Regions from separate parts of the Geobacillus sp. Manikaran-105 genome, predicted to be linked through region 1. Evidence: riboswitches for the same ligand, from Rfam matches in the RefSeq annotation. Region 1 holds a riboswitch; each other region holds the start of a gene.

What was found. A riboswitch is a leader RNA that binds a small molecule or an ion and turns the genes downstream of it on or off. The one in region 1 is predicted to bind S-adenosylmethionine.
Region 2: linked by a shared signal. The riboswitch ahead of CV945_RS07035 (hypothetical protein) and the one ahead of mtnK (S-methyl-5-thioribose kinase) in region 1 are both predicted to bind S-adenosylmethionine.
Region 3: linked by a shared signal. The riboswitch ahead of CV945_RS10215 (methionine ABC transporter ATP-binding protein) and the one ahead of mtnK (S-methyl-5-thioribose kinase) in region 1 are both predicted to bind S-adenosylmethionine.

The regions. Positions count from the first base shown of each region.
Region 1 covers NZ_PIJG01000031.1:17,491-21,670, reverse strand. The annotation lists gene CV945_RS10360 (pyridoxal phosphate-dependent aminotransferase) at 1-1,077, opposite strand, end outside; gene CV945_RS10355 (carbon-nitrogen family hydrolase) at 1,175-1,990, shown strand; SAM riboswitch class I at 2,084-2,252, shown strand; gene mtnK (S-methyl-5-thioribose kinase) at 2,338-3,525, shown strand; gene mtnA (S-methyl-5-thioribose-1-phosphate isomerase) at 3,595-4,180, shown strand, end outside.
Region 2 covers NZ_PIJG01000017.1:33,510-37,689, forward strand. The annotation lists gene CV945_RS07020 (PaaI family thioesterase) at 1-209, shown strand, start outside; gene CV945_RS07025 (PaaI family thioesterase) at 566-1,048, opposite strand; gene CV945_RS07030 (VOC family protein) at 1,149-1,532, opposite strand; gene CV945_RS07035 (hypothetical protein) at 1,548-1,871, opposite strand; SAM riboswitch class I at 1,953-2,057, opposite strand; gene opp4A (oligopeptide ABC transporter substrate-binding protein) at 2,119-3,903, opposite strand; gene CV945_RS07045 (ABC transporter permease) at 3,917-4,180, opposite strand, start outside.
Region 3 covers NZ_PIJG01000030.1:23,547-27,726, forward strand. The annotation lists gene CV945_RS10180 (acyl-CoA dehydrogenase family protein) at 1-256, shown strand, start outside; gene CV945_RS10185 (arsenate reductase family protein) at 336-713, shown strand; gene gcvH (glycine cleavage system protein GcvH) at 807-1,190, shown strand; gene CV945_RS17785 (DUF2553 family protein) at 1,264-1,404, shown strand; gene CV945_RS10200 (ribonuclease M5) at 1,576-1,935, shown strand; gene CV945_RS10205 (thioredoxin family protein) at 1,932-2,246, shown strand; gene CV945_RS10210 (hypothetical protein) at 2,401-2,745, shown strand; SAM riboswitch class I at 2,819-2,928, shown strand; gene CV945_RS10215 (methionine ABC transporter ATP-binding protein) at 3,021-4,049, shown strand; gene CV945_RS10220 (methionine ABC transporter permease) at 4,039-4,180, shown strand, end outside.

The sequences.
Region 1 (4,180 bases):
AAAACCGATGCCTGGGGCGACGGCGACGTGCGCCCGCTCAAGCAACAGATCGGCAAATTCGGCGGATGATGCGCCTTTTGGCAACGGAAGCCAGGCGAAAAATGATCCAGACGGCGCCGGCGCTTCCCAGCCGATCGCGCGCAAAGCATGAATAAACGTATTGCGGCGCGCCTCGTACAAGGCAATGAGCTCCGCGACGCAGTCTTGCGGGCCGAGGAGCGCAGCTGCCGCCGCTTCTTGGACGGCGCCGAACAAGCTGACGTACAAATGATCTTGCAACAACTCAATGGCACGGATGATCCGCTCATTGCCGACAGCGAACGCCACGCGCCAGCCGGCCATATTGTACGTTTTCGAGAACGTGTAGATTTCAACGCCAATGTCTTTCGCCCCGTCCACTTCTAGAAAGCTGACCGGCTTTTGGCCGTCAAAGCCGATCGCGCCATAGGCAAAATCGTGCACAACGGCTATGCCGTACTTTTCCGCAAACGCCACCGTTTCAGCAAAAAACTCCTTCGTCGCCGTCGCGCCGGTCGGGTTGTTCGGATAGTTTAAAAACATCAGTTTCGCCCGGTCGGCCGCCGCCCTGGGAATGGCCGAATAATCCGGCAGAAACCCATTCTCCGCGACAAGCGGCATCATTTCCATCCGCGCGCGGGCGAGCGCGATTCCCGACCAATAGTCCGGATAACCCGGGTCCGGGACGAGCACGACATCGCCCGGGTTGACGAGGCAAAGCGGCAGCTCGACAAGCCCGGCTTTGCCGCCGAACAAGATGGCGACCTCGCGGGCCGGGTCGATCGTCACCCCGTACTCGCGCGCGTAAAACGCCGCTACGGCTTCTTTCAAAAACGAGTAGCCTTGAAACGGCGAATATTTATGGTATTTTGGGTTCGCGGCTGCCTTCTGCATCGCTTCGACAATGTGCGCCGGCGTCGGCTGATCCGGATTGCCCTGCCCTAAGTTGATCACATCATAACCCGCCTTGATCTTCGCACCGACTTTCGCCACGAGCGAGGCGAAAAACTGCTTCGGCAGCTGTTCAAGCAGTTCGGAAAAGGGAAATTCGATCGTCATCGTCCACACCTTCTCAAACATTCTTGAAATTCTAGTGCAACATCATATATCGTTAAAAGCAAAATGTAAAGAAAATTTTTTTCCGAGGTGAACGCTCATGACGATCCGCATCGCCTGCCTGCAGCTTGACATTGCATTTGGCGATCCAGCAAAAAACGAACAGCAAGCCGAACAGGCCGTGGAATCCGCTGCCAAAGACGGCGCTGACATCATCGTGCTGCCAGAGTTATGGACGACCGGCTACGATTTGACGCGCCTGGATGAAATTGCCGACGAAGGCGCCGAACGGGCGAAGGCGCTCGCTTCCCGATTGGCGCAAACGTACGGCGTCCATTTCGTCGCCGGTTCGGTCGCCAAAAAAACAGCCGCCGGCGTGACAAACACGATGATCGTGGCCAACCGCCATGGCCAAATCGTCGGCGAATACAGCAAGCTTCACCTGTTCCAATTGATGGATGAACATTTGTATTTGCAGCCGGGAAACGAGCCAGGCTTGTTCTCGCTTGACGGGCTGCCGTGCGCTGGGGTCATTTGCTATGACATCCGATTTCCGGAGTGGATTCGCGCCCATGCGTTGGCCGGAGCGGAAGTGCTGTTTGTCGTCGCCGAATGGCCGCTTCCCCGCCTTCACCATTGGCGGACGCTCTTGATGGCACGGGCGATTGAAAACCAATGCTATGTCGTCGCTTGCAACCGGGCCGGACGCGACCCGAACAACGTCTTCGCCGGCCATTCGCTCGTCATTGACCCGTGGGGCGAGATCATCGCCGAAGCCGACGAACAGCCGGGTATCTTAACCGCTTCCATCGACCCGTCGCTCATCCAAGACGTCCGCGCACGCATCCCGGTGTTTGCCGACCGCCGGCCGCACGATTATGAAGAGGCGGCAAAAAAATTTTTCAAAACGTATTGACAATCCGCCAGCCCAACCTGTATCATTCGAATCAAGCAACCAAACGATTGTTAACATCGTGAAAATTGCAAAAACTTAATAGCTAGATCGGTACTCTTATCAAGAGTTGGCTGAGGGAATTGGCCCAATGAAGCCCAGCAACCGACCGTAATGCTATCGTGAGATAGGGCGCACGCCAAAGGCGGCGCCGGAAGCGAACCGCTTCCGCAGGGCACGGTGCTAAGTCCAACAGAAAGACCGATGTCTTTCTGAAAGATAAGAGGCGCGAAGACGATGCATCTTCAAGCCTCTTTCCGTATGCGAAAGAGGCTTTTTCATTTGCCAAAACCTAAAGGGGGAACGTGAAAATGACGATTGTCCAATCCACTGTTTACGAACCGCTCACCGAACAAAAAGCGACCGCCCTCGCCGTCCGCCTCGGCCTATTCCGAGACGGGGCGCCGCTTGTGTGCCGCGAAATCGGCGACGGAAACTTAAACTTAGTCTTTCATATCGTCGATCAGGAAACGAAGCAAGGCGTCATCATCAAACAGGCGCTCCCGTACGCGAAAGTCGTCGGCGAAAGCTGGCCGCTCACGTTAAAGCGCGCGGTTATTGAAAGCAACGCGTTGCGCACGTTTGCCAGCTATGTACCGCAATACGTGCCGAACGTCTACTATTCTGACGAATCGCTTGCCATTACCGTGATGGAAGACTTGTCCCGTCTGCAAATCGCCCGCAAAGGGTTGATCGAAGGGAAAACATTCCCGCTTTTGTCCCGGCATATCGGCGAATTTATCGCCAAAACAGCGTTTTACACATCCGATTTCGGCATGAACCAGCAAGAGAAAAAGAAATTGGCGCAAAGCTTCGTCAATCCGGAACTGTGCAAAATCACCGAAGATCTCGTCTTCACCGATCCATTTTTCGACCATGAGACGAACAACTTCGAAGACGAGCTGCGGCCGGACGTCGAAACGCTTTGGAATGACGACCGCCTCCGTTTGGAAGCGGCGAAGTTGAAGCGCAAGTTTTTAACCGAAGCCGATGTGCTTCTGCATGGCGATTTGCATACCGGCAGCATTTTCGCAAGCACCGACGAAACGAAAGTAATCGACCCGGAATTCGCCTTTTACGGCCCGATCGGCTTTGACCTTGGGCAGTTTTTCGCCAACTTGCTGTTAAATGCGTTGTCCCGCCCTGACGTTGAGCGCCAACCGCTCTTTGATCACATCGACCGGACCTGGGACGTCTTTGCGTCCATATTCTCGGAGCTTTGGCGCACCAAAAGCATCGAGACGTACGCCGCAACACCGGGCTTGCTTGACGAAGTGCTCCGGCATGCGTTCATCGATGCTGTCGGCTTTGCCGGCTGCGAAGTCATCCGCCGGACGATCGGCCTCGCCCATGTGGCCGACCTTGACGGCATCGAGCAGAAAGAAGCCCGCCTTGCCGCCAAACGACACGCGCTCCGCCTCGGCCGCCGCCTAATTGTCGAGCGCAACGAGCTGACCGGAACGGACGGCTTCCGCCGAGTGTTTGCAGAAACCGAATAGTAACACGGCGACGACCGGCCCAGTGCCGGCCCGGATCAACGGAAAATGTGAAAAGAAAGGAAGACGACGATGGACACCTTTGCCATCCCGCGCTCTGTCGAGTGGCGCGAGACGCATATCACGATTTTAAACCAACAAAAATTGCCATTAGCAACAGAATATATCGACCTGCATACGCTTGAAGACGTGTACGATGCGATCGCCTCGCTGAAAGTGCGCGGAGCGCCGGCGATCGGCATCACCGCCGCTTATGGTCTGGCGCTCGCCGCCTCGCATTATAAAGCGGAAACGGTCCACGAGTTCCATAGCCGCCTAAAGCAAGACCGCGATTATTTGGCAAGCGCCCGCCCGACGGCCGTCAATTTGGTTTGGGCGCTTGACCGGCTCACTGCCGCCGCCAAAGACGCCGCCTCAGTCAACGAAGCGAAAACGGTGCTTATTCACGAGGCGATCCGCATCCAAATCGAGGACGAAGATGTCTGCCGCCGCATCGGCGAACATGCGTTATCGCTTTTTCGCCCAGGCGACCGGGTGATGACGATTTGCAACGCCGGCTCGATCGCCACCGCCCGCTACGGCACGGCGCTCGCCCCGTTTTATTTGGCGAAAGAGAAAGGGATCGAGTTATCCGTGTACGCCCTTGAGACGCGCCCCG
Region 2 (4,180 bases), on a different contig from region 1:
TGACCACCTTGCTTCGCGATGACCAGCTGCACGCGTCCATCAACTTGCAGACGACGTTTCACCGCCCCGCGGCGGCAGGGGAAGCTGAAGTGGAAGCGCGAGTGGAAAAGTTCGGGAAAACTGTCGCCTATGTGACTGCCGTCGTCCGGCAAAACGGCAAAGAAGTGGCGAGCGCCACGTCGTCGGTGCTGATCATGGACAAACCGTGAAGGTGATGGATCTCCAAAAGGCGTTTTTGCGCATGCTCGTTCTCCTTGGATTCGACGAGTCCAAACAGCAGCTGCTGTTGTTGTTTTGAAACGCATGGAAAGCGATGATCAGAGGAATCCGAGAAAACCGGTGAAAAACGATGATGTTCGCCAAATCGGTGGTTTTGTTGAAAAAGGAGAACCAATTTCACAAGGTTTCCCCACTTGAGAAGAGGCGTTGTCGAGTTGCCTTTTTCATGACATCATCAGTCCTCAATGGCGAAACGAGGTGAGGCGCAGCCGTTTTCGACCAGTTGCCAAGCGCCGGAGAAAGCGCTGTCAAAAACAGCCGCCCTCCGGCGCTTTTCGTTTGCTTGTCATCCCTGGACAAACGTTTTCGGCATGACGACCGCGACGACTTGACCGCGGGCGCACAGTTCGCCGTTGGCGAACACCTCGGTGTCCACTTGCCATTTTTTCGGGTGAATCTCCGTCACCGTTCCGACGGCGACAAGCGGCACGCCATGCGGCGTCGGCTTGACAAAGTCGACGTGAAGCGACGCGGTGACAAAGCGCGGCGGCGTTTCCCCGCTTCCCGGCTCATGGCCGTTTTTCCGATGCAAGGCAAGCGCCGCTGAACCGGTGCCGTGGCAATCAATGAGCGAGGCGATCAGCCCGCCGTACACAAACCCGGGGATCGCCGTATGTTCCGGACGCGGCGTATAGACGGTCACCGTTTTGTCTCCGTCCCACCCGGTGCGGAAATGGTGGCCTTGTTCATTCAGACGCCCGCAGCCGTAGCACCAGGCGAATTCATCCGGGTAGTCGTCTTGAATGGCGCGAATGACTTGCGGCTCCATCTGTTCTCCTCCTCTCCCCTTTACCTATACGCGGTGCACTCCCTATTTTCCTTCTTGCACGGCAAAAGGCGGCCATACCGATGGCCGCCTTCCCCTTCGTTCATTGCGCCGGCTCGTAAAACTCGATCCATTCGCCGTCCGGACCAAGGAAAAATAAGTATTTCGCCCCGTTTGGGAGCGTTGTAATTTCATCCCACACTAGCGGGACGCCGAGCGACTGAAGCCGTTCTTTTTCCTGCTCGATGCCTTCGACCGTAAACGCCACGTGGTGCACTTTTCCTTCCGTCGGCAAATCCGGGTTGTATCCTTCGATCAGCTCGACGACGATCGAGCCGTCAATCCCTAAAAACGCCAGTTTCATCGTTCCGTTCGTATGAATCATTTCGTCAAGCAACTCCAGGCCGACGACGTTTTGGTAAAATGCCTTTGATGCCTCGATGTCTTTTACTTGAATGCCGACATGCTCAAATTTTTTGACTGCCATTCGTCCTCTTCCTTTCTATGACTCCATTAACCATACAGCTTGTAAATACGGCGTCATCCGCATTGGAAAAATCCCTTTTTTCCCAAGCTCTGTCCATATGTAGCGATCAAGGGCGTACGGTCCGTCCGCCTTCCATTCGTCCGCCTCGCTGTCGGTCAACAACACTGAAAAGGTTGTCCCTTGCGCTTTCCCATACAAATGAACGTATCCGTCCCCACGGTCGACATGAACCGCCGCTTCAGGGTCAAATCGAATCAGCTCCGCCTGCACGCAGCGCATGACATGAACGGCGAACGCAGCGGCACGGAGATGAGCGGCCATGCAAGCTCGGATCGACATGTCCCTCTCCACTATTTCCCCCTTCACCCCCTATCGACAAAAACCCCTTTCGCCTCGGAATGATGCGAAAGGGGGCAGCCGTTCTTATCATCCAAAGCGAGACCGCTTTGCGGGTGTTAGCACCTTGCCGGCGGCAGGTTGCTGTGGGGTCATCAAGCCCGTTCTCTCGCCCACTCTTGATAAGACGTATGATCATTTGTCTTTCATGTTACCATATCGAATCCCATAGAAGCAATCGCTTTTTTGTTTATTCCGCCACTTCCGGCTGCTCGGACGTGACGCCGACATCTTTCCACGTCAGTTTCGAGCCCGGATCGACCGTGAAGTTGGCGACGCGGTTGTTGACGGCATAAATGGCCGAACGATACAACGTCGGAATGACCGGAACTTCTTCGTTCATCAGCTGTTGCCATTCACTGTAAATTTTCCGACGATATTCTTTGTCAAACGCCTGTTCGGAATGACCTTTTTCCAACAGTTCATCGTTTTTCTCATTCACCCAGCGCGAGTAGTTGAACATGACGTTGCGGCCGTACAATCCGTACGGGTCGACGTCCGTTCCCGTTGCCCAAGCGGCGGCGTAGACATCCACTTTCGGATCGTCTTTTTCGACCATATCGTAGAAGGAGTTGAACTCCGCCAAGCGTCCGTCTACAAGCTGAACATCGAGGCCCACATCTTTCCAGCATTGCATATAAAATTTGGCCAGCGGTTCAGCGATGTCCCCACCGCTCATCGCCAAGAAGTTGACCTTGAATTTTTTGCCGTTTGGATCTTCGCGGAGGCCATCGCCATCCACATCTTTATATCCCGCTTCATCCAGCAATTGTTTCGCTTTTTCCGGATTGTACGTATACCCTTTGATGGAACTGTCATGATAGCCCGGGAACGACGGCGGAATGAGCGTGTTCGCCGGGAAGCGCAAACCATGATACAGGCGGTCGGCCACCTCTTGGTTGTTGATGGCGTACGCCATGGCTTGGCGCAGTTTTTTGTTTTGGAATTTCGGATTGTCCATTACGTTTTCCTGCTTTTTCGCATCCCAATGGCCGAGTTTAAAGCCGATATAGTTGTACGCCAAATCCACTCTGCCGATAAACTGAATGTTTTTCGTCCCTTTCGCGTTCAAATATTGGTCAGTCGGGAACTCAGCGACGTCAATTTCGCCTTTTTTCAGCGCTTGCAGGACGACTTGCGGGCTGACGACTTTCAAAATGACGCCTTCCAAGTTCGGTTTGCCAGCCCAGTAGTCATCATTGCGAACAAATTCGACCGACTCGCCCGGAACGATTTTCTTCACTTTAAACGGACCGAACCCGATCGGGTTTTTCCGGATTTTATCCGATTTCGCCAAGTCTTTGATCGGAATGTCTTTCAAGTAATGCTTCGGCAGCGGATACGCCCAAATGCCAGTCAACACCGACGGATTGGCCTGTTTCCATGTGATCGTCAACGTCTTTTTGTCGATGACTTTAATGCCGGAAATTTTATCCGCTTTGCCGCTATGATATTCTTCCATCCCGACGATGCCTTGGATGAGCGCATCGCCATAGCGGACGCCGGTGTAATCTTTATGGCCGATGACCAAATACGCATACTCCAAGTCTTCGGCGGTCACCGGCTGGCCGTCATGCCAATTCACATTGTCTTTAATATGGATTGTCATCGTCTTTTTATCATCCGACAACTCATACGTGGCAGCCCCATCATTTGTAATTTCATAGTCACCGTTCGTCCGGAAAAGCGACTCGTCAAAAAATTGCAAAATCTCTGCGTCGGGCGCTCCGGTGTAGAATGCATAGCTGAGCGTCCCTTCAAACGGCGTATCGGACACAAGGCCGTATTTCAACACGCCGCCATCGATGATTTTCCCGTCGTTTTTCACCGTCATCGGGAATTTGCTGATGTCTTCCTTCTGAGCCGCCGGTTTTTCGTTATTGTTGCCCTTTCCGCTCGTTGTGTCGGATTTGCCCGTGCACCCGGCGAGCACGAGCAAGAGCGCGGCGAGAGCCGCCAGCCATTTTCTCTTCACATTTTCTTCCCCCTTATCCTAGTCGTTGTCTTGCATCAGCCGCACGTTTCAGCGCTTGGCCGATGAAATTTATGCACAGCATCATCACTAAAATAAGCAATGACGCAGGCAACCAAACCCACCATTTGTTTTGCAAAACATCCGGGTTGGTCGCATAGCTGACCAACGTCCCTAAGCTCGGCGTGCTCTCCGGCAGCCCGAAGCCAAGATACGTGAGCCCGGACTCGATGCCGATGTTGCCCGCCAAATTTAACGTCAAATTGACGATAATGATCGA
Region 3 (4,180 bases), on a different contig from region 1:
CGAAAAAGCGATTAATGCGGGCGGGGAAGAGAAACACAAACAAAAATTGCTCTATACGCAAATTTTCTGCCAAGAGGCGTTCAATGAAATTGAGGCGCATGCGAAAGAAACGCTTGTCGCCGTCGAACAAGGCGACACGCTGCGGATGATGCTCGCCGCTCTCCGCCGGTTGACGCGCCATACGCCGATCAATGTGATCGCGAAAAAACGCGAGGCGGCTGCCGCCCTCATTGAAGCGGAACGGTATATTGTGTGATAATGGGAAGTGCCAGGCGTTTGCCTGGTGCTTCTTTTTCCATGAATTCCAAGCCGTCGAATGAAAGGGAGGAATGCGGATGGCGCTGACGCTCTACTGGTATCCAAAATGCGGAACGTGCCGGAAGGCGAAGCGTTGGCTCGATGAACACGGCATTGAGGTGCAAACGGTGCATTTGGTCGACGAGCCGCTGACGAAAGAACAGCTCGCCGACTTGCATCGAAAAAGCGGGCTGCCGCTCAAAAAATTTTTCAATACAAGCGGCATGAAATACCGCGAACTCGGATTGAAAGACAAGCTCGATGGCGCCTCGGAAGACGAGATGCTCACGTGGCTCGCCTCGGACGGCATGCTCGTCAAGCGGCCGATTTTAACGGACGGGGAGCGGGTCGTGGTCGGATTCCGCGAACAAGACTACGAATCGTGTTTTGCCGGGCGCGTTTCGACGGAAACATAAAAAATTTGGCCGAAATGAAATGAATTCAGTGAGTTTTGGCGAAAAATCGGTTATGATGAAAAAGAACACAACTTGCCGCACTGGAGGGATTTGATGAACACGCCGAAAGAACTCCGTTATTCGAAAGAGCATGAGTGGGTGCGCGTCGAAGGGGACAAAGTGCGCATCGGCATCACCGATTTCGCCCAATCGGAGCTGGGCGACATCGTGTTTGTCGAGCTGCCGGAAGTCGGCGCGGAACTGACAGCGAACGAGCCGTTCGGCAGCGTTGAGTCGGTGAAAACCGTCTCGGAATTGTATGCGCCGATCAGCGGCACGGTCGTCGAAGTGAACGAAGCGTTGAACGACAATCCGGAATATGTGAACGAATCACCGTATGAAAAAGCATGGATGATCGTTATTGAGCCGAAAGACTTAAGCGAAGTGGACAACTTGTTGACGGCCGAACAATACGAAGCGATGATCAACGAAGGATAAACGTTCCTGCAAAGTTCGCTTCGAACCGGGCCCCCTATACATACCGGAATGTGATGAAAAAGGGGTGCTCGTGATGGTGCTGCAAACGAAGCAACTGGATGTCACGGACCGGGTCACCGGCAAATGGAACGGCCGCACGATCGAACTGTACGAGGGAGGCGAGCTCATCGGCCGCCTTCCGCTTCCTGCGGCTGTAGCGTGGAAAAACGGATAAAGCGAGCAAATGGAAGAATTTGAAAATGGGTCACCGCTACCGTTGAACCGGATCAAAAATATGTCGACTGCGACGGGGAGGCGGGCTGGTGTTAGGAGGCAACGGCGGATGGCCGTTGCTTTTCTGTTGCCATACAATATTGTATCCTCATTCACGTTAGGTGGGTCGGACATGCGACAGGTGGAAAAAGTGATTATTGTGGAAGGGCGGTCAGATAAGGAAAAAGTGGCGGCCGTGCTGAACGAGCCGGTTGTCATCATTTGCACGAACGGCACGATCAGCGATGCGCGCCTTGAGGAGCTGGCCGATGAACTCGAAGGGCGGGATGTGTACGTGCTCGCCGATGCCGATGAGGCGGGGGAAAAATTGCACCGGCAGTTCCGCCGGGTGTTTCCGGAAGCAGGGCATATTTACATTGACCGGGCGTATCGCGAAGTGGCCGCCGCCCCGATCTGGCATTTGGCGCATGTGCTGCTGCGCGCCCATTTTGACGTCCGTATCGAATCGTTCATGAGAGGAAGAGGCGAGTGAACACAATCGGTCGAAACGATATTAAGCGAATGGTGGAAGGGGAGCCGCTTCTCGCTCTTTCGTTGTATACCCCGCTGTGCGGCACGTGCCAGTTGGCGAGGCGCATGCTTGTTGTCCTAGAACAATTGTTTCCGGACATACCGTTTTGCGAAACGGACATCAACTACATCCCCGAGCAGGCGGCGGCGTGGAAAATTGAAAGCGTTCCGTGCTTGCTTCTTTTCGCCGGCGGAGAGATCATCGGCAAATGGTATGCGTTCCATTCGGTCCCTTATTTGTACGAAGCAATCCGCGCCCGTTTGCCGCGCTGACGATCCGCCGTTTTTTGACGCCGTTTGACACATTTCTTGGGAAATGACAAAAACGGCGTTGGTTCGCCACGGCGGCTGTCGAGATTTTTGTAAAGGATTCTCCCCCTTCGGCATGGAAATAAAAGGACAAAGGAGATGGGGGGGAGGATGCTCAATGGAAATGCGCGAGTTGGTAGGGCAGTTTATGGAACGGATGCAAACGTTGCGCCATTTGTTGCCGATTTTGCCGGATGAGCAGCTGTATGTCCGCTTTGAAAGCGAGGAAGAGACCGCCATCGTGGCGCTCGGCAAGGAGCTTGCCGCCGGAAGGGAACCTGATGAACGGAACGTCTTGACGGTGCGCGGCTCCAAAAAAGCGCTTTGCTCGCTTTTAGGCGGCGAGCTGAAGCTGCAGCAGCTCGTCCGGCTGCGCGAAGTGCATGTATCGGGAAGCTTTCGTCATCTGTTGCTGCTTGAGTCGCTCCTCCATTTGGCTAAGCCGTATCGGCATGTTGGGTGAAATTTTTATTGACAATGTTCGACACAAGGTGATACAATCACAGCTGTAGTCAATCGAATAGGCGATTGTTGCGCTCTTATCAAGAGAGGTGGAGGGATGTGCCCAATGAAGCCCGGCAACCGTCAGCGCGTGCGCTGAAAAGGTGCCAATTCACACAAAGCGGCCTGCTTTGAGAGATAAGAGACGGAATGGTGCACAATACCTTTCTGTTCTCTGCGGGCAGAAAGGTTTTCTTTTTGCGCTCCGCCGCCTTGGGGAGGAAGGAAGGTGAAACGATGATTACACTCGAACATGTGACAAAAATCTATCAAGCGGCTAACGGCTCGGTCACGGCCGTCGACAATGTGTCGCTTGAGATTCGCGAAGGGGAAATTTTCGGCATTATCGGCTACAGCGGCGCGGGGAAAAGTACGCTCATCCGCTTGCTCAATGGGCTCGAGAAGCCGACGGGCGGCCGGGTGGTCGTCGCCGGCCGCGACATGGGGCGCATCAAAGGGCGGGAGCTGCGCAAGGCGCGTCAAGAGATCGGGATGATTTTCCAACATTTCAACTTGCTTTGGTCGCGCACAGTGCGGGAAAACATTGCGTTTCCGCTCGAGATTGCGGGTGTTCCGAAAGCAGAGCGGCAAAAACGGGTCGATGAACTGATCGAGCTCGTCGGGCTCACGGGGCGGGAAGAGGCGTATCCGTCGCAGTTGAGCGGCGGGCAAAAGCAGCGTGTCGGCATTGCCCGGGCGCTCGCCAACAACCCGAAAGTGCTGCTTTGCGACGAGGCGACATCGGCGCTCGACCCGCAGACGACCGATGCGATTTTGGACCTGCTTGTCGACATCAACAAGCGGCTCGGGCTGACGATCGTGCTCATCACCCATGAGATGCACGTCATCCGCAAAATTTGCGACCGCGTCGCCGTGATGGAAAACGGCAAAATCGTTGAGCAAGGCGAAGTGTTGCATGTGTTCCGCAACCCGCAGCAGCCGATCACGAAGCGGTTCGTCAAGCAGCTCGTCGAGCCGGAAGAGACGGAAGAGGCGATTTCCCATTTGTTTGGCCAATATCCGAGCGGGCTGATCGCGCAGCTGACGTTTGTCGGCGCGGCGGCCGGCCAGCCGCTCATCAGCCAGGTCGTGCGGCAATTTGCCGTCGATATGAATATTTTGCAAGGGAAAATTTCGCAAACCCATCAAGGCGCTTATGGGGTGCTGTTTGTGCACATCGATGGGGCGGCGGATGAAATTGCCCGGGCGCTTGACTACATTCAAAGCCAGCAGGTGGCGGTGGAGGTGATTCACGATGCTCGCTAACCTCCTGCCGAACGTCCAATGGGAGACAATGTGGGCGGCGACGGTCGAGACGCTGTATATGACGGGAGTGGCGGTGGCGGCCACTTTCGTCCTCGGAATCGTTCTTGGCTTGCTTCTATTTTTGACAGCGA